3 regions of the Bradyrhizobium sp. STM 3562 genome follow, and region 2 is predicted to be linked to each of the others. Evidence: predicted binding sites of a transcription regulator. Region 2 holds the regulator's gene; each other region holds the start of a gene.
What was found. Region 2 encodes PhoB, which activates phosphate uptake and scavenging genes when phosphate is short. Its sites were predicted from a motif close to TGTCATNNANCTGTCAT; they were not measured.
Positions count from the first base shown of each region.

Region 1 (6,768 bases), 1.2 Mb from region 2:
TGCGCCGGTGCCGATACTGCGGCCCGGCAGCACGACTGCGCCATGGCCGATCCAGACGTCATGGCCGATCTGCACGCGATGACTCTTCCGCCAGTCGAAGAACTCGGCTTCATCGGCTTCGCCGGGAAAATAGGCGCTGGCGCGGTAGGTGAAGTGGGCCTGAGTCGCCCGGTGCATGGGGTGATTGCCTGGATTGATCCGCGTCATTGCCGCGATCGAGCAGAATTTTCCGATCGTGGTGTAGGTCATTTGGGCATCGTTGACGACATAGGAGTAGTCACCCATCACCACGTCGAGCAGGATCGTGCGCGCCCCGACCTCGCAATAGGCCCCAAGCCTGGTCTCCTGCACCTTTGCCGTGGGATCGATGGTAGGTTCAATTGAGAGCGCTTTGCCGGCCATTCGAAGTTCCACGAGCAACAAGTCGAGGGCCCGTCTTTAACATGCTTCGTGACAAGGCGATGACATTTAAGTGACGCATGTAAGCGATGCATGTGGATGCATGAGTAAAGTGATGCATGAGCAGCTGTGCACGATTGCCGCAGCGCGGCGCGCTTGTCACATAACTGTAGAATCCCGGCGCTAGCGATGGCCCTGAGCTAGCCGCTGGAGCCTTGAATGCTGGTTGTGGAAGGGTTGACGTGCCGTTTCGGCAAAAAAGCGGCGGTCGACAACGCCTCCTTCGCTGTCGCTCCTGGCGCATTCGTCGGCGTGATCGGCCGCTCCGGCGCCGGCAAGTCGACGCTGCTGCGGACCATTAACCGCCTCGCGCCGGCGACCGAGGGCCGCGTCCTCTTTAAAGGCGTCGACGTCACCGCCCTTCGCGGCAAGCAACTGCGGCAGTGGCGCGCCCGCTCGGCGATGATCTTCCAGCAGTTCAATCTGGTTGGCCGTCTCGATGTCTTGACCAACGTGCTGATGGGCCGGCTTTCCGAGATCTCATCGTGGCGCTCGCTTGCCCAGCTTTGGCCAGAGCAGGACGTGGCGGTCGCAATGTCGGCCCTCGAGCAGTTCGATATGGCTTCACTGGCGGCCCAACGTGCCGACCAGCTTTCAGGCGGTCAGCAGCAGCGCGTGGCGATCGCGCGTGCGCTGGTGCAGGAGCCGGAGATCATTCTGGCCGACGAGCCGATCGCATCGCTCGATCCCCGCAACACCAAGATCGTGATGGACGCGCTGCTGCGCATCAATAAGCATTTCGGCATCACGGTCCTTTGCAATTTGCATTCCCTCGATCTGGCGCGCAGCTATTGCGACCGCCTCATCGGCATGGCCTCGGGTAGGGTCGTCTTCGACGGGGTACCCGCTGCATTGACCGAGACGATCGCGCGCGCGCTCTACGATCTCGAGGCGAACGAAGTCATGGGCGTCGCCTCCGTCGACGTGCCGGCTTCAACCGTTCCGGCCGTCGGCGAAGCCGCCGCGGCTTGATCATCCTGCGTCGCTGCAAGGCGCGCGTCTTTACGAAGTTAGGACCACCAACAACGAAGGTGCATCATGATCAACCGTAGACTGGTTCTGGCCGGCGTCGCCGCGTTTGCATTTGCAACGTCTGCCTCCGCCGAGGACTGGAAGCAGAAATATCCCGAGATCACGTTCGCCGTGATCCCGGCTGAGAACGGCTCCGGCGTTGTCGAGCGCTTCACGCCTTTCGTGAACTATCTTTCCAAAGAACTCGGCATCAAGGTGAATCTGCGCGTCGCCAACGACTACGCCGCCGTCATCGAAGGCCAGCGCGCGGGCAACATCCACATCGGCTATTACGGTCCGGCTTCGTTCGCCCGCGCCCGTCTGACCGGTGTGAAGACCGACGCCTTCGTGATCGACGTCAACTCCGATGGTTCCAAGGGCTATTATTCGGTGTTCTATGTGCTCGCCAAGAGCCCGTACCAGAAGCTCGATGACCTGAAGGGCAAGAATCTGGGTCTGGTCGATCCGAACTCGACCTCCGGCAACAACATGCCGCGCTTCAAGATGAACCAGATGGGCATCGATCCCGACCATTTCTTCTCCCAGGTCATCTTCACGGGCAGCCACGAAAATGCCGTGCTGGCCCTGGCGCAGGGCACCGTGGATGTCGCCGCCAATTGGTGGAACGCCGAGGACGATTCCAATCTGACCCGCATGCTCGCCAAGAACATGCTGAAGAATGCCGACGGCACGCCGATGAAGAAGGAGGACTTCCGTGTCATCGTGAAGTCGGACCTGATCATCAACTCGCCTTACGCCTATCTCAGCGACCTGCCGGACGATATGAAGGCCGCGATCAAGCAAGCCTTCCTCGCTGCGCCGGAGAAGGATCCCGAAGCCTTCAAGAAGCTCTCGGACGGTAAGAACCGTCCGTGGCAAACGATCACCAATGAGGACTACAACAAGACGATCGATCTGATCAAATTCGTCGACGGCCTGCGCAAGAAGGCGTCCTGATCGTCGCCGATCAATGAGGCCGGGTCCTGCGCGACCCGGCCTTTTTTCGTCTTGCTCCCGCACCGACAGTCCGCGATGACGACAGCGGTTTCCACTCTCCCGACCCAGCAACTCGCCGAGCTCAATCGCGCCTATCGCAGTGCGGTGGCCCGCAGGCGCCTGCGTCTTGCGTTCGCGGCGGCGCTGTTCCTTGCGGCGCTCGTCATTGCCGCGATCGGCGCGGAAGTGAACTTGAGGACGCTCTTCACCTATTTTGGCAATTTCGTCAGCTATTTCGATCGGATCCTGAAGCTCGACAGCGGCGCCAGGGTATGGACTGATTTCGGCGAATGGTTCTGGGGCTGGCGCAAATGGCTGCGCCTGCTCGGTGAAACCTTGCTGATCAGCTATGTCGGAACGCTGATCGGGGCGGTGTTCGCTTTTGTGCTCAACTTCCTTGCCGCCGAAAACACCTCGCCGAACCCGTGGCTGCGCTTTGCGATTCGGCGGCTCCTGGAATTTGCCCGTACCGTTCCGGCCATCGTGTTCGCGCTGATCTTCGTCATCGCCTTCGGCCTCGGACCAATGGCGGGCGTGCTGGCGATCGCCATCCATTCGAGCGGCGCGTTGGCCAAACTGTTTTCTGAAATCGTCGAGAATGCCGACATGAAGCCGGTCGAAGGCATCCGTTCGACCGGCGCGAGCTGGATCTCCTGCATGCGCTTTGCGGTGCTGCCGCAGGTGATCGGCGGTTATGCGAGCTATGCTCTGCTGCGCTTCGAGATCAATGTCCGCGAGGCGTCCGTGATGGGATTCGTCGGCGCGGGCGGCATCGGACAGGAACTCGTCGTTGCCATCAGAAAATTCTATTATTCCGACGTCAGCGCGATCCTGGTGATGATCATCCTGACGGTTTTCGTGATCGATATCGCAACCGGCTGGCTGCGGGTGCGCTTGTTCGGCAAGGAGGCGCGGACATGACCCCGACGGGCGCACCGGATCCGGAACAATTGCGGGCGCGCTATCCCGGCATCTTCCGTCGTCCGGCCTCGGCGCGCCTAGCGACCCCGGCGATGCTGCTGCTGGCCATCGCGGTCCTTGCGTTCGGGCTGGTGGACCTCGATTTTTCGCCGACACGGCTCCTCGGCGGGCTGCATCAGCTTGGCTGGATCACCCTGATGATGTTGCCGCCTGATCCCGGCTCGTCGCTGCCGCTCTATCTGAAGGCGCTAGGCGAGACGTTGTCGATCGCGCTGCTCGGCACGTCGTTGGCGGCGGTGATCGCCTTGCCCGTCAGCCTGCTTGCCGCGCGCAACGTCGTGCCGTCGAACATCGTGCGCTTTCCGGTGCGCCGCTTCCTGGATTCCATCCGCGGCATCGATACCCTGATCTGGGCGCTGGTCTGGATCAATGTCGTCGGCCTTGGCCCGTTTGCGGGCGTGCTCGCCATCGCCATCTCGGATTTTGGCGCGCTGGGTAAGTTATTTTCGGAAGCGATCGAGGCAGCCGACCGCAAGCAGGTCGAGGGCATCCGCGCTTCCGGCGGCAGCAGCTTACACGAAATCCGCTTTGGCCTGTTGCCGCAGGTGATACCCGTAATCGCGGGCCAGGTGCTCTATTTCATCGAGTCCAACACCCGTTCGGCCACCATCATCGGCATCGTGGGCGCGGGCGGCATCGGCCTACAATTGGCGGAGCAGATCAGGGTGCTGGAATGGCAGCACGTGTCGTTCCTGATCCTGATGATCCTGGTGGCGGTGGCCGCGATCGACTGGATCTCGGGCAAACTGCGCTTTGCGATTATTGGGCGCCGCGCGGTGGCGTGAACTAGGCGATCAACCGCCTTCCACGACGAATTCCACCCGCTCGGCAGCAAAACGCGATCGCTTGGTCACCAGCGGCTTGCCCTCCGCATCGACGTCGGTGCTGTCGACGACAAGCACGGGTCGGCCAAGCGCGAGATCAAGCCGCGCGGCATCGGTAGCCTCGGCAATCGCCGCAGTGATCCGGCTCGATCCGCGGCGATAGTCGCGCACGCCATAGTGGGCGAGCAACGCAGTCATCGAGCGCACGGTCGCGAACACCGTGCCCGCATCGGGAAAGCGCGCGGCTGAAAGCCAGGTCGTGCTGACGCAGATCGGTGCACGGTCGGCCGATCGCAACGCCTCGATCCGGACCAGCGGAGCGCCGGTCTTCAAGCCCAGCAGCCGGGCCAATTCACGTGTGGCCGGCTCCTCGCTCGCCGCGATCAACTGTCCGCGCGGCTCGCGGCCTTCTCCGCCGACGATTTCGGAAAACCGCGTCCGTGAGCGCAAGGGGTAAGCAAGGCGTGGGGCTTCCACATAGGTGCCGCTGCCGCGTTCGGCGCGCACCAGGCCGCGCTCGGCGAGCACGGCCAGCGCGCGCCGCACGGTATGGCGATTGACGCGATAGATCTCGGCAATCTCGGTCTCGCTGGGCAGGCGCTCGCCCCGGGCATAGCGGCCCTCGGCGATGCCGCGCTCGATGCCGTCGGCGACCTGCCGCCACAGCGCAACGCCCGAGGCGAGATCCTGCATGCTCATTCTGTGACACCCTGAAGCCGACTGGCGAAAATCACCTGTCTGTCATGAAACGGTCATGGCGTTTCATTATCAAGTTGTCTAGTATCATAGACAACTTAATAGCGGCAAGACGAGAGTGGGACCGAGCATGGACGCCCGGGACAAAACCAAAGAAGGCGGGGCCCAAAGGGCTGCCAGCGAAATGATCGTGAGGCGAAAGGCGGCGATGGCCGTGCTTGCGCATGCCAAGACTGCGGAGATCTCGGCGCATCTCGAGGCGGTCGCCTTGCCTCCTTACGAACAGCTTCGTGAGGCGGAAAACGGGCTTGTCATGTTGCGCGGCCGCATCGGCGGTGACGGCGCGCCGTTCAATCTCGGTGAAGCGACGGTGTCGCGTGCGGCGGTGCGGCTTGGCAGCGGCGAGATCGGTTTCGGTTATACGCTCGGCCGCGACCGGGAAAAGGCGCGGATGATCGCATTGTGCGATGCGCTGGTGCAGTCGGATGAATTTGCAGGGAGCGTCGAGATGAAGGTGATCGCGCCGTTGCGCGCCGGCTTGCTTGCACGCCGCCAGCAAAGGGCCGCGGAGATGGCGGCCACCAAAGTCGATTTCTATACCATGGTCCGCGGTGAGGGGTGAGTGATGACGACGATCGCCGAACTGCCGGCAGGTTTCTCGGACAAAGTGCTGTCGGCGCAGATGACTTTCCGCTCGGTGATGGACGCGATGGCGCGGCCCGGCACCGTGCAGCGCGTCACCGCATCCGTCGGCACGCCGCGGCATCTCATGCCCGGCACGGCCGCCATTGCACTCACATTGTTCGATCATGACACGCCGATCTGGCTCGATCCGCTGCTGTCGGAAACCGCCGAGGTCAAGAATTGGCTGAAATTCCACAGCGGGGCGCCGGTGACTATCGATCCGCAGGTCGCGAGCTTTGCGTTCGTCAGCGAGCCGGGCGCGCTTCCAGCCCTCGATCGCTTCTGCTTCGGCAGCAATGAATATCCCGACCGTTCGACGACGCTGATCTTGCAGGTCGAGAGCCTGGCGCGCGGCGTGCAGTACGAATTGCGCGGGCCCGGTATCGACGGCGGCACGATCCTGCACGCCAATATCAGGCCTGTGAATCTGTTCGAACGGCTCGCCATCAATGCCGCGTTGTTTCCACGCGGCATCGATGTCGTGCTGGTCGCGGACGACGCAGTCGTCGCGATCCCGCGCACGACACGCTGTGTCGGTTACGGAGGTTAGAGAATGTATGTCGCCGTCAAAGGAGGCGAACGCGCGATCGAAAACGCTCATCGTCTGCTGGCGCGTGAGCGGCGGGGCGAAGCCGATGTGCCGGAAGTCACGCTGGCGCAGATCTCCGGGCAACTCGCGCTTGCGGTGGATCGGGTGATGAGCGAGGGCTCGCTCTATGACCGCGAGCTTGCGGCGCTCGCGATCAAGCAGGCGCGCGGTGATATGATCGAGGCGATCTTCCTGGTGCGCGCGTTCCGCGCCACGCTGCCGCGTTTCGGCGCGACCGAGCCCGTCGATACCGGTAAGATGCAGGTGCGGCGGCGGATTTCGGCCACCTTCAAGGATATCCCCGGCGGCCAGATCCTCGGGCCGACCTTCGACTACACCCATCGTCTGTTGGACCCGCAGCTTACCGAAGGATTTGTTCCGGACGAGCCGGCGGTGGCGGAAGCCAGCAGCGCTCCGACCCCGCGCGTCACCGACATTCTTGGCCGTGATGGGCTAATCGAGTCGTCTCCGGCCGCGGGTGCAGACCAGGCGGTCGGCGATCTGACGCGCGAGCCGCTCAGCTTTCCG
Region 1 covers NZ_CP120694.1:1,828,216-1,834,983, forward strand. The annotation lists gene P6U23_RS08400 (chloramphenicol acetyltransferase) at 1-402, opposite strand, end outside; gene phnC (phosphonate ABC transporter ATP-binding protein) at 619-1,431, shown strand; gene phnD (phosphonate ABC transporter substrate-binding protein) at 1,498-2,427, shown strand; gene phnE (phosphonate ABC transporter, permease protein PhnE) at 2,503-3,387, shown strand; gene phnE (phosphonate ABC transporter, permease protein PhnE) at 3,384-4,232, shown strand; gene phnF (phosphonate metabolism transcriptional regulator PhnF) at 4,242-4,970, opposite strand; gene phnG (phosphonate C-P lyase system protein PhnG) at 5,152-5,589, shown strand; gene phnH (phosphonate C-P lyase system protein PhnH) at 5,593-6,201, shown strand; gene P6U23_RS08440 (carbon-phosphorus lyase complex subunit PhnI) at 6,205-6,768, shown strand, end outside.
Region 1: a site for PhoB is predicted at 5,011-5,027, ahead of phnF (phosphonate metabolism transcriptional regulator PhnF). Genes of this name have one in related genera too.

Region 2 (6,768 bases):
TTCCGAGATGATGTTCTTGTGGCGATCCACCACCGAGGCCAGCTTCTGTTTCAAGAGCAACGATATCCTTTGCACGCGCTCGAAGAAGCCCGGCTGCAGCATGACGTCGAGCACCGCGCCGGCCGCGGCGACCGCGAGCGGATTGCCGCCAAAGGTCGAGCCATGCGAGCCTGGCGTCATGCCGGCCGCGGCCTCCGCGGTCGCAAGCACGGCGCCGATCGGAAAACCGCCGCCGAGCGCCTTGGCAAGCGACATCACGTCAGGGATCACGCCGAGGCGCTTGTAGGCGAAGAGCTCGCCGGTGCGGCCCATGCCGGTCTGCACCTCGTCGAATGCGAGCAGCAGGCCGTGCGTGTCGCAGAGTTCGCGCAAGCCCTTGAAGAAAGCATGGGGCGCGGTGCGCACGCCGCCCTCGCCCTGGATGGGCTCGATCAGGATTCCGGCCGTATGCGGCCCGATCGCCTTTTTCACGGCATCGAGGTCGCCATGCGGCACCTGATCAAAACCGTCCATCGGCGGACCGAAGCCGTCGAGATATTTGGCAGAGCCCGTCGCGGCGAGCGTCGCCAGCGTGCGGCCGTGGAATGCACCCTCAAAGGTGACGAGACGATAGCGCTCGGGATGCCCCTTGGCGGCGTGATGCTTGCGCGTGACCTTGATCACGCCTTCCATCGCCTCGGCGCCCGAATTGCAGAAGAAGACATAATCCGCAAAGCTCTGCTCGCAGAGGCGAGCGGCGAGACGCTCGCCGTCCGGGCTCCTGAACAGGTTCGACATGTGCCAGAGTTTCGTCGCCTGCTCTTGCAGCGCCTTGACGAGATGCGGGTGCGCGTGCCCGAGCGCATTCACCGCGACGCCCGAGGTGAAATCGAGATAGCGCTCGCCGTCGGTTGCGATCAGCCATGCGCCCTCGCCTCGCTCGAAGGCGAGATCGACCCTGGCGAAGACGGGAAGCAGATGCGACGCGGCGCTGTTGGTCATGACGATCACTTGGCAGTCACTGATGGGTTGCGGCCGGCGTGATGCGCGCAATTAACATGGTCGCATCAACGACCCGATCCGGAAACGAAACGTGCCGCCTTTTCAGGGCGGCACGTGAGGGCATTTTATGCACATGGGGATAAGTGTCAACCTTATCAGCACGCCTGATGCGAGCGCAGGGATTCCGTAGGATTCCGGTGGGATGCAGCAGGAATCCCGCATGGCACAAGGGTTTCTGACAACACGGAACATGTGGAAGGCGCTTGCGGACTCTTGCGCCGGAGTCACGGCATATTGTAGCGTCTTTTTCGTCGGATACGACATCTCGTGCGGCAGTTTTGATCCCAAGAGTTAGGCTGTTTGGCGTACACGTCCGGGCGCGCTTTTCGCTCCCGGCGAGCCTTAAGGGATTCTGACCGCAAGGGTTTTTGGGATTGGGCATCGCAGCGCCGGAAGAACAGGTTCGGCCGGCGTGAGGCGGAGGATGGAGTCGATGACAGTATTGACCTGGTCAGACGAGCGCGTCGAACAGCTAAAGAAGCTCTGGGAAGCCGGGCTTTCAGCCAGCCAGATCGCCGCAGAACTCGGAAACGTGACACGCAACGCTGTGATCGGCAAAGTGCATCGGCTTGGGCTCTCCGGCCGCGCCAAGGCCCCGGCGGCGGCTGCGCCGCGCCAGCGCAAGCCGCGTCCGGCCCAGCACATGATGCGGGTGTCGCGCCCGGTCTCGCGCGGCAACACGGCGCTGGCCCACGCCTTCGAGGTGGAGCTCGAGCCCGACCCCATCGCCTACGACAACGTCGTGCCGATGAGCCAGCGCCTGTCGCTCTTGGAATTGAACGAGGCCACCTGCCACTGGCCGGTTGGCGATCCCGCAAGCCCGGATTTCTTCTTCTGCGGCGGCAAGGCGCTTACAGGCCTGCCCTACTGCGCGCATCACTCGCGCGTCGCCTATCAGCCGGCGGCGGACCGGCGGCGGACGCCGGCGCATAAGCCGACGAGGTAACGACTGTCGCGGCAAAGTATCCGCTGTCGTCCCGGCCAAGTGAGCAAAGCGAGCGCCGAGCCGGGACCCATAACCACAGGCGGCCATTGTCACGCACGGCGGCACGACGAGCTGAGCTATCGCGACAACAAGGGCCTGTGATTATGGGTCCTGGCTTTCGCCAGGACGATGCCGAGTGATTGGCAGCGCTCTCGCCGCGACGACTACCGAACCGCTTACGACTCCGCCTTCGCGAAGCGGTCGTCCAGCGCGTAGCCGGCGCCGCGCACGGTGCGGATGGGATCCTGCTCGCGGCCGGGGTTGAGCAGTTTGCGCAGGCGGCCGATATGGACGTCGACGGTGCGCTCATCGATATAGATGTCGCGGCCCCAGACGCTGTCGAGCAGTTGCTCGCGCGAGAACACCCGGCCGGGATGCTCCAGGAAAAATTCGAGCAGGCGATACTCAGTCGGGCCGAGATCGATCGGCCGGCCCGAGCGGGCGACGCGGCGCTTCTCGCGATCGAGCTCGATGTCGCCGTAGGCGAGCACGGTGGCTAGCCGCTCGGGGCTCGCGCGGCGGAGCAGGCCCTTCACGCGGGCAAGCAGTTCCGGCACCGAGAACGGCTTGACGATGTAGTCGTCGGCGCCGGTCGCAAGGCCCCTCACCCGCTCGCTCTCCTCGCCGCGCGCCGTGAGCATGATGATCGGCAATTGCTTGGTCTCGGGGCGCGCCCGCAAGCGCCGACACAGTTCGATGCCCGACAGGCCCGGCAGCATCCAGTCCAGCACGATCAGGTCGGGGACGCGCTCCTTCAGCCGCGTGTCGGCATCGTCGCCGCGTGCGACCGTTTCGACTTCATAGCCTTCGGCCTCGAGATTATAGCGCAACAGCGTGGTCAGCGCTTCCTCGTCTTCCACCACCAGAATGCGTGCGCTCATGGCTTGGAGTTCTCCATTTGCTTCAGCATGATCTGATCCGAAAAGCGGTTTCCACTTTTTCGGATCGTGCTCTAATTACCCGGGACGGCAAAGGCCGTCGTGTCGCCCTTCGGGCGCTTGTCGAGAATTTGTTGACCTTCGATCATGTAGAACACCGTTTCCGCGATGTTGGTCGCGTGATCGCCGATCCGCTCGATGTTTTTGGCGCAGAACATCAGATGGATACAGAAGGAGATGTTGCGCGGGTCCTCCATCATGTAGGTCAGGAGCTCGCGGAACAGCGAGGTGCAGATGGCGTCGACCTCCTCATCGCCCTTCCACACGCTCATCGCCGCCGGCAGGTCGTGGGCCGCATAGGCGTCGAGCACGCTCTTGACCTGCTGCTGCACCAGATCGGTCATGTGCTCGAGCCCGCGGATCAGCTTTAGCGGATGGAAATCGCTCTCCAGCGCCGCGACGCGCTTGCCCATATTCTTGGCGAGGTCGCCGATCCGCTCCAGATCGATCGCCACCCGCATGGCGCCGACGATCTCGCGCAGATCCACCGCCATCGGCTGGCGCCGCGCGATGGTGAGCACCGCCCGCTCCTCGATCATGCGCTGCATGTTGTCGATCTCGAGATCGGCGGCGACCACGCGCTGGCCGAGCGCAACGTCGTGGCGAACCAGCGCATCCACGGACTCGACGATCATGCGCTCGGCAAGGCCGCCCATCTCCGCAACCAGACGGGTCAGCTCCTGCAGGTCACTGTCGAACGCCTTGGCTGTATGTTCGGAACCCATATTCGTTCTCCTCAGCCGAAGCGGCCGGTGATGTAGTCCTGGGTGCGGCGGTCACCCGGCGACGTGAAGATCTTGCTGGTATCGTCGAACTCGATCAGTTCGCCGAGATACATGAAGGCGGTCTTGTCGGAGACGCGCGCCGCCTGCTGCATGTTGTGGGTGACGATGGCGATGGTGTAATTCTCCGACAATTCCTGGATCAGCTCCTCGACCTTGGCGGTCGAGATCGGGTCCAGCGCCGAGCACGGTTCGTCGAACAGGATGACTTCCGGGCGCACCGCCACGGTGCGGGCAATGCAGAGCCGCTGCTGCTGGCCGCCGGAAAGGCTGAGGCCGGAGGCGTTCAGCTTGTCCTTGACCTCGTTCCACAGCGCGCCGCCGCGCAGCGCCTTCTCGACGCGGTCGTCCATCTCGGACTTCGCCAGCTTCTCGTAGAGGCGGATACCGAAGGCGATGTTCTCGTAGATGGTCATCGGGAACGGCGTCGGCTTCTGGAACACCATGCCGACGCGCGCCCGCAGCAGATTGAGATCAAGCTTCGGATCGAGAATGTCGGTGTCGTCGAGCTTCAGTTCACCGGCGGCGCGCTGTCCTGGATAGAGATCGTACATCCGGTTGAAAATGCGCAGCAGCGTGGACTTGCCGCAGCCGGACGGGCCGATGAAGGCAGTGACGCGGTTGGTGCCGAGCGTCAGATTGATGTTCTTCAGCGCGTGGTGCTCGCCGTAGTAGAAGTTGAGATTGCGCGCCGTCACCTTCGCCGGAGCCTCCGGCAGATGCCCCGAGGCCGCCGGATTGGCCTTGGTACTCACGGATACGGACAGATCGTTCATTTTGCGCTCCTCTCGGCGCCAAGGATGCGCGCGCCAATGTTCAAGGCGAGCACGGTCAGGGTGATCAGCAGCGCCCCGCTCCAGGCGAGCTGCTTCCAATAGTCGTAGGGGCTCTGCACGAAGTTGTTGATGGTCACCGGCAGGTTGGCCATGGTCTTGGTCAGGTCGAGGCTGAAGAACTGGTTCGACAGCGCGGTGAACAGGAGCGGCGCGGTTTCGCCGGCAACGCGCGCGGTCGCCAGCAGCACGCCGGTGATGAGCCCCGAGCGCGCGGCGCGATAGGCGATCTTCTTGATCACCAGCGAGCGCGGCAGGCCGAGCGCGGATGCCGCCTCGCGCAGCGGGTTGGGCACGAGCAGCAGCATGTCCTCGGTGGTGCGCAGCACCACGGGGATGACGATCACCGCGAGCGCGAGCGCGCCTGCGATCGCCGAAAAGCCGCCCATCGGTACCACCACCGCGCCATAGATGAACAGGCCGATGATGATCGAGGGCGCGGAAAGCAGAATGTCGTTGATGAAACGGATCACCGAGGTCAGGCGGTCGTGCCGGCCGTATTCGGCGAGATAGGTGCCCGCGAACAGGCCGAGCGGAGCGCCGATGCCCACCCCGATCACGGTCATGATGACCGAGCCGACGATGGCATTGAGCAGGCCGCCGGAGGTCGAGCCGGGCGGCGGCGTACTCTGGGTGAAGACCTGCAGGTTGAGCCCGGTCAGGCCGTTGTAGAGCAGCGTGATCAGGATCAGCGCCAGCCAGGTGACCCCGAACAGCGCCGCGGCAACGCAAAGCGCGCGGACAATGATGTCGCGGCGGCGGCGACGCGCGTAAATCGGATTGATGACGTCACCCATGTTATTTCCCCGCCTTCTTTTCCAGGCGCAGCAGCATGAGCCGCGCGGCCGCAAGCACGAAGAAGGTCAGCACGAACAGAAGAAGGCCGAGCAGGATCAGGGCGGACTGATGCAGCCCGTCGCTCTCGGCGAATTCGGAGGCGATCGCCGCCGAGATCGTGGTGCCCGGCGCAAAGATCGAAGTGGAGATGCGGAAGGAGTTGCCGATGATGAAGGTGACCGCCATGGTCTCACCAAGCGCGCGGCCGAGCGCCAGCATCACGCCGCCAATGACGCCGACCCGCGTATAGGGGATCACCACGTTGCGCACCACTTCCCAGGTGGTGCAGCCAACGCCGTAGGCAGCCTCTTTCAGGACCGGCGGCACGGTCTTGAACACGTCAACCGAGATCGCGGTGATGAAGGGCAGCACCATGATCGCCAGGATCAGCGACGCATTGAACAGCGAAAGATAGGACGGCGGCCCGGCGAAGATCGCGCCCAGCACGGGAACCGAACCGAACGTGTCGATCATGAACGGCTGGAACGTGTAGGCCAGGAACGGGCCCAGCACGAAGAAGCCCCACATGCCGTAGATGATCGAGGGAATGCCGGCCAGCAGTTCGATGGCGATGCCGATCGGCCGTCGCAGCCATTGCGGGCAAAGCTCGGTGAGGAAGATTGCAATCCCGAGCCCGACGGGGATTGCGATCAGCATTGCGATGAACGAGGTGACCAGCGTGCCGTACATCGGCGAGAGCGCGCCGAGGATCGGCGGATCGGCCGAGGGCGCCCAGCGCTCCGTCCACAGGAACGGGATGCCATATTCCTTCATCGCGGGCCAGGCGCCGACAATCAGCGAGATGATGATGCCACCGAGGATCAGCAGCACCGAAATCGCGCTCAGGCGCGTGATCCAGTAGAAAGTGAGATCGCCCACCTTGAAGGCGCTGAGCGCCTTGGCGCGATCGTAAGGTCCGGCGGCTTCGAGTGCGTCGCTCACGTCGGTTTCAACGGCCATCTCTGCCACGCCAATCCCCTAATTTTTGTTGCGCCATCCCAGTCGCATTCGCAAGGACCCGCGCTTCTTGCCTGCCTCCCCCGGAGGAAGGGGCCCCACGGCGGGCTTTCAACACGCCTTGGCCGTACAACCGACCTGGTGCTTCGGAAGCCTCAAACCCCTCCCCCGTCGCGGGGGAGGGAGGAGACTTCGCCTTGCGTCAGAGAATTCAGCTCTTGATCTCGGACGACCAGGTCTTCTCGATCTGCTTGATCACCGACTCCGGCATCGGGATGTAGTCGAGCTCTTCAGCCATCTTGGCGCCCTTCTCGAACGAGAACTTGAAGAACTTGAGCGCGTCCTGGGTCGCCGCCTTATCCGCCGCATCCTTGTGGAGCAGGATGAAGGTCGAG
Region 2 covers NZ_CP120694.1:662,865-669,632, reverse strand. The annotation lists gene P6U23_RS03060 (aspartate aminotransferase family protein) at 1-981, opposite strand, end outside; gene P6U23_RS03055 (GcrA family cell cycle regulator) at 1,475-1,987, shown strand; gene phoB (phosphate regulon transcriptional regulator PhoB) at 2,203-2,907, opposite strand; gene phoU (phosphate signaling complex protein PhoU) at 2,979-3,689, opposite strand; gene pstB (phosphate ABC transporter ATP-binding protein PstB) at 3,701-4,522, opposite strand; gene pstA (phosphate ABC transporter permease PstA) at 4,519-5,364, opposite strand; gene pstC (phosphate ABC transporter permease subunit PstC) at 5,378-6,376, opposite strand; gene pstS (phosphate ABC transporter substrate-binding protein PstS) at 6,585-6,768, opposite strand, start outside.

Region 3 (6,768 bases), 2.2 Mb from region 2:
CAGTCCTTGGCGCAGCGACAGGAGGAGCGAGCAGGTAATGACGGGCTCGCCGAGGCCGTGGCTGTACTCCGGAGCGCGGTGGATCAGGCCAGTGAGGCGGCATCGGCCGCCATTGCAGGCCTGCGGCTGGACGAGCATCTGACGCCCATCCATAAGGGGACGCGCATCATCAAGGAGATCTCCTGGCGCTGGCGGGAGATCGGCGCCGATAGCCGCATTTGCGATCTGATCGATTCCCAGCTCGCCGCAATCGAGACGAGCTGCGCACGAATCGGCGAGGCGGACGCCGGTGCGGCTGTGACCGCCGCGTTCGACCTCATCAGGCGCAAGCTCGATGAGGTCGGCCAGAGCGATCAGGCGCCACACGATGCCGGTGAAGCGGTTGCACCGGCTGCAGCTAGTGCGAACGAGCCGCCCCCTGCAGCAACCGAGCTGGAGGTGGGACCGGTAGCAGTGGAGCCCCGCGCCGACACTGGCCTCCTTGAACCGCAAGTGCCGGCCGAAGCGCCGGCCAAGGAAGCCATGATCGCCGAGCCGGATGCATCAGTGGAGAGCGTCGAGGCGGAAGCACCGGCTGATATCGCCGTGGCGGAGCAGGAAGATCCGGAGATCAGCACGGAAGCCGCCGACGCACATGATGAGGCTGTGCTGGAGATGGTCGCCATCGAAATGGCAGCCCCCGATCCGATCGATGATTTTCCGCCCGAACCCACCGCCGAGGCGGACGAGGTATATACGACCACGACCCCGCCGCCGGTAGCCGAACCCGTCGTCGCGCATGCTCCAGAGCCAGCGCCTCCACCATCCCAGATGGCCCAATCCTCGTTGCAGGCCATGCAACTTCTACCTGAACCCGCGCCGCCGGTTGCTCCGGAGCCATCGCTCGGCTCGACCATCATCGCAAACGGCATCCTGCAGCGACCAAAGGCGGCAACGGACCCGCTGGCGCCGATCCGCCGCATGAGCCAAGCCGAGAAAATCGCGTTCTTCTCCTGAGGCCCGTCGGCGGCTTACCTCTCGAGCCCGACTCCGTCGTGGCTGAAGTCACTGTGGCCCGCTCAAGCCACGAGCTTGGCGAACATGTCCGCATCGACATTGCCACCGGAGAGCACGACCACCACGTTCTTGCCCTTGGCGTCGATGCGGCCGGCGAGCAGCGCGGCGAGGCCGATGGCGCCGCCGGGCTCGACCACCAGCTTCAATTCGTGGAAGGCAAAGGCGACGGCGGCGGCGACCTCGGCGTCGGAGGCGACCACCCCGCGCGACAACAATTGGCTGTTGATCGCAAAGGTGATCTCGCCGGGGATCGCAGCCATCAACGCATCGCAGATCGTCCGCCCCTCGGCATGATGCCGCTCGCGCTTGCCCGCGCGCAAGGACAGGCTGTGATCGTCGAACGACTCCGGCTCGGCGACGATCACCTCGGCGGAAGGGAAGCGCGCCTTCACCGCAGTTGCAACGCCAGCGATCAGGCCGCCGCCGGAGGCCGGCGCCACCACGATGTCGGGGCTGAGGCCAAGCGTGGCCATATCCTCGGCGATCTCGCGGCCTGCGGTCCCCTGCCCGGCGATCACGAAGGGATCATCATAGGGCTTGACCAGCGTCGCACCGCGCTTGCCCGCGATCTCGCGCGCGATCGCCTCGCGATCCTCGCGATCGCGATCATACAGCACGACCTCGGCGCCGTAAGACTTAGTGCGCTCGCGCTTGGACAGCGGCGCGTCGGCCGGCATGACGATGGTCGCCTGCATATGCAGGATCTTCGCCGCGGCGGCCACGCCTTGCGCGTGATTGCCGGACGAAAAAGCCACCACGCCGCCGCCGCGCTTGTCGGCCGGTATCGAGGACAGCTTGTTGAAAGCGCCGCGGAATTTGAAGGAGCCGGTCCGCTGCAGCATTTCCGGCTTCAAAAAAACCTTGCTTCCGATCCGTTCGTTCAGCACGGGCAAGGACAATAAGGGCGTACGCACCGCAAACGGGGCGACAACGGCGGCAGCCGCCTCGACATCGGCAGAGCTGACCGGCAGGACAGAGGGCATATGGGTCATCTCGGTATTTTACCGCAAGCCCAACCGCCGGCAAGCCGCCTGTCCGGTCAGGCGACAAAGCGCGGATGGTCGGTCGCCCAATCCGCCGCATCGCCGTCCATATCGACGACGCGCAGATAGGCCATGTGGTCGATAAAGGCGCGCGCGGAGGCTTCCCACGTGTATTTTGCCGCGAATTCGACGCAGGCTGCTCGCGGAATCTTGAGCGCCGCCAAACAGGCCTCACGCAAATCTTCAGCAAGCACCCCGACCGGCGCATCGCCGATGACGTCGCGCGGGCCGCTCACCGGAAAAGCGGCAATCGGCAGTCCGCTCGCGAGCGCCTCCAGCAGCACCAGGCCGAACGTGTCGGTCCTGGAGGGAAACACAAAAACATCCGCAGCGGCATAGACTTCCGCCAGACGCTCGCCCTGCCGCGCACCCAGAAATACGGCTTGCGGGTATTTCTGCTCGAGCGCGGCCCGCGCTGGCCCGTCGCCGACGATCACCTTGGTGCCGGGCAGATCGAGTTCCAGGAAGGCCTCGAGGTTCTTTTCCACCGCAACGCGCCCGACGCAAAGAAACACCGGCCGCGGCTGGCAGAGATCGACGTCGCGCGGATGAAACAGTTTGGTATCCACCCCGCGCGGCCACAGCACCACGTTGCGAAAACCGCGCTCGCGCAGCTCGCTGGCGAGCGCCGGCGTTGCCGCCATCACCGCCCGGCTCGGACCATGAAACCAGCGCAAGCTGGCCCAGACCCAGGACTCCACCCAGGACTCCGGAACCGGCGCGCGCGCCGATACATATTCGGGAAACCGGGTGTGAAAGCTCGTCGTGAACGGCAGGCGGTGCTTGCGGCAGTAGCGTCGCACCAGGACGCCGATTGGCCCCTCGGTGGCGATATGGATGCTATCGGGCCGGCTGGCCGCCACCAATGCCGCGACCTTGGCGGGGCGAGGCAAGGCAACGCGCAAATCCCGGTAGCTCGGCAGGGCAAAGGTGCGAAAGGTTTCCGGGGTGAGGAAATCGACCTCGACCTTGTTGTTTGAGCATGATCCGTTTCGGAAAACCGGTTCCCACTTTTCCGGATCGTGCTGCAACGCCCTGATCGCCTCCGCCATCATGGTCAACGTCCGCACGACCCCGTTGACCTGCGGGTGCCATGCGTCGGTCGCGACCAGAATGCGCATCTGGCTCCTTCGCCTACGCGGCGCGCGCCGCGATCTGCGGCACCGGCGCGACACGGCCGGCGGGATCGGTCCAGGTGATGATCTCGAAGCTGCCGTCCTCGTGCTCGGCGAGCGCAGTGCAGCTTTCGACCCAGTCGCCGCAATTCATGTAGCGGATGCCCTGCATGTCGCGAATGACGGCGAAGTGGATGTGGCCGCAGATCACGCCATCGGCGCCGTGACGTCGCGCCTCGGCGGCGAGCGCGGTCTCGAAGGCGCCGATATAGTTCACCGCGTTCTTGACCTTCTGCTTGGCCCATTGCGACAGCGACCAATAGGGCACGCCGAACATGCGGCGGAAGAAGTTGACCAGCCTGTTCATCTGAATGGCGAAGTCATAGGCCTTGTCGCCGAGATGGGCGAGCCAACGCGCGTTCTGCACGACGAGATCGAAGATGTCGCCGTGAATGACGAGATAGCGACGACCGTCGGCGCCGGTGTGGATCGTGTTTTCGACCACGTCGATGCCGCCGAAATGCGTGCCGTAATAGTTGCGCAGGAACTCGTCGTGATTGCCGGGGATGTAGGTCACGCGCGCGCCCTTGCGCGCCTTGCGCAAGAGCTTCTGCACCACATCGTTATGCGATTGCGGCCAGTACCAGCTCGATTTCAGCGCCCAGCCGTCAACGATATCTCCCACCAGATAGATGGTGTCGGCGTCGTGGCTGCGTAAGAAATCGAGCAGCTTGTCGGCCTGCGAGCCGCGCGCTCCGAGGTGAACATCGGAGATAAACAAAGTGCGAAAGCGCCGCTCCGCGCCCTCTTCACTTAAGGAGTCACTTCCCATGAACGCGCCCCTAACAGATCCCTGTGACAATGCCATGACGAACGAGGCCCGGTTCACCCATGTGCCTCTCACCCCGGCGGCTGCCGTCGGCCGCTTCTTGTTCGAATCGAGTGTCCGTAGCCCTAGGGCCGCGATAGCAGGCCCGTGCGACAATCAAGCGACAATGTGCGGCATTCCGTAGCAATGCGGTCCCCCGCAAGCGGGCGAGGCGATCGAATTCGCGGGGGCTGCGCACGCGAAAGCGTCCATTCAGTTTTCAGCCAACGACGAGGACGCAAATCGACGTTCTCGCGACGGCATTCGCCCGAGTTTTGCTCAACCGACCACCCTCTCCAAAATGCAGAGGGCGCAGGGAAGGCCGGGTGCTCGCCACACCCATGGCCCCCGCGCGAAAAAAATGCGCGGGGCGTTGACCACAGGTACGGCGGAGACACGTCCGGCCTTCCCTGCGCAGTGGTTTTACGGCTTACTCCGCGCTCTCCCCGGTGAGCCAGACTTTGTTGTCACCGTCATCAGCGCGATGCGAGAAGCACCGCCCGCGAGTTTAGCGCCAGCCTTGGGGCGCCAGGACCACACGGCTTCGCCGTCCGCGAATGTGCCGCTCGTCCATCGGCACGTCCACGTCCACCGCATCCCGTCCCAACGTTCGTGACGATCGCGATACGCCCCTCATCAAGGCGGGATGGCGCAAGTAACCATCAATTTCTGAAAAAACGAAAGAGAAATATTTTTACGCAACCGACTGGACGACCCAAATCAGATTGAAGCGGCTCAACAAATCAGCTTTTGCGCGCACGCGATTTCATGAGTGGGGAGGCTGGGCAGCGCCCCGCTCTGCAAACGATTCCGCCCGTCGGGCGAATCGCGGGACGTCTGAACCTTGGCAGTTCGGCTCAAGCGCGACGAGATTGAGTTGAATCCTCATCGCGCGTTAGCTCTTTGATTGAGCATGATCTCTTCGGAAAACCGCTATACACGCTTCCGGATCATGCCCTACCAACCGTTCCCGCCCTCACCTTCGCGCAGGCGCTTGAGCGTGAACTCGACCAAGCCATTTGGCAATTCCCGCCAGCTCTCGATCTCTGTCAGATAATCGTGGCTTGGATAGGCCTTGAACTCGCGCCGCACCCGCGCGCGGGCTTCCCGCAAGGCGAGCGTCAGCCGTTCGCGGATGAATCTGCTGTCTTTGTTGCCGGCAAGGCGATCCGCAAGGTCCCGTGGAGTGGCCACGTTGTATTCCCCTGAAAAGGTTGCGAAATGAAATGATGCAAAGACGGAGAATAGTCGCAGTCATGAAATCGTCACGCGCACGCGCGCGCGATCAGCTTACGGCGCTTGGGCCGCGAAGGCCCGCGCCGGCTGACCTTAACCGCATTTTGTCCACAACATTATAGCGGAGAGGCGAACCGCCTGATCTCAGGCCGGCTCTAATTGGGCGCCATGGTGTTCCAGATGTCCCGATGCAGCAGCCATGTGCCGTCGCGATCTCTTCTCCAAACCACCAGGTATTTGACCTTCGCTTGCCCCGAGCCAAGCTTGAGTTCGGCCTCGCCCACCTCATAGGCGGCATCGCCGACAACTTCGAGGTCGACGGTTTTAAGGGCAGCGCCGGTCATCCCAAGTGCGTTCGCGGCCGTCCGCCAAAACTCCTCGATCGCCGGTCTTCCACTGACGATCGGCGCATCGGGAGGCATCACGCGCGCGCTCTCGGTGTAGAGTCCGGCCAGCCCCGCATAGTCCTTGCGGGCTACCGCTTCACCGAATTTGCGATTTCCCTCATCAATAGCCTGGCGAACCACGTCACTGCTCATGACGATCCTCCCGGACGAATGGAATCTCACGGAGAAGAACTGCAGATGACATTGTGTCTACGACTGAACCCAAACGGTTCAATGCGGACACAGTGATGCGGGGCTGCCGCTCTGTCCGGCTCTGCAGCCTGGTCGGTCAATGCGCTAGCGCTTCGAGATCAGGAAATCGTCAGTAAATTCGCCACGCGACACCTTGACCGGAATCTCGCCCTCGCTTCCGATCTCGAAGATGTCGGAACCGGACCTGGCCTCCGGGGAGGCAAGTGCGTCGACCCGCTCGGCGATATTTTGCGCCTGCCATCGATTGAGATGCCAGGCAAACTCCTGCCCGCTTGCGCGCAATCCAAACTCCCGGTCGGCAGGAACGATCGCCAGTGGCGTCCGCGGCCGAAACGTACCTGCTTGCTCGGTCAGCGAGATCTTTTCGGGGCGACGCGCAAAGCGCCGCAGCGTTGCCGAGAGTGCGGCAAGATCAGCGCCATCGCCGAGGATGAGAAACATCGGATTGAAATCGCTGGGCATATATTCGTATCGAAGCATCGGACTGGTTGTCCCTCCCGTCAAACGGGCTGCGAGCCGTCGAGAAGCGCAACGATGTCCTGGGCGTGACACAGTTCGATCAAGCCCTTGTCCGCTTCGTTCGGAGCCTCGAGATATCTGACCTCCACCCACATGCCATCCTCCATGTTCTGCGTCACCTCGGCGAGGATGCGTTCGCGCAATTGCAATCGATCGCCGGGCTTGAGAGCGAGAATGTCGATCATGGATGCGATTCCCGCGGCTCAGAAGAACATGGTCAGGTTCTTGGCGAGCAGAATGTTCTGCTCGAGAATGATTTCGCGGCGGCATACCTTCCAGCCATTTTCGACCAGCCTCAGCGTATCGTTCCGCCTTCCGACCAGGGTGTAGGT
Region 3 covers NZ_CP120694.1:2,856,687-2,863,454, reverse strand. The annotation lists gene P6U23_RS13055 (hypothetical protein) at 1-996, shown strand, start outside; gene P6U23_RS13050 (threonine/serine dehydratase) at 1,059-2,039, opposite strand; gene P6U23_RS13045 (glycosyltransferase family 4 protein) at 2,096-3,220, opposite strand; gene P6U23_RS13040 (UDP-2,3-diacylglucosamine diphosphatase) at 3,234-4,046, opposite strand; gene P6U23_RS13035 (hypothetical protein) at 5,040-5,276, opposite strand; gene P6U23_RS13030 (YybH family protein) at 5,474-5,857, opposite strand; gene P6U23_RS13025 (hypothetical protein) at 6,002-6,379, opposite strand; gene P6U23_RS13020 (hypothetical protein) at 6,418-6,621, opposite strand; gene P6U23_RS13015 (3-phenylpropionate/cinnamic acid dioxygenase subunit beta) at 6,640-6,768, opposite strand, start outside.
Region 3: a site for PhoB is predicted at 4,070-4,086, ahead of P6U23_RS13040 (UDP-2,3-diacylglucosamine diphosphatase). Genes of this name have one in related genera too.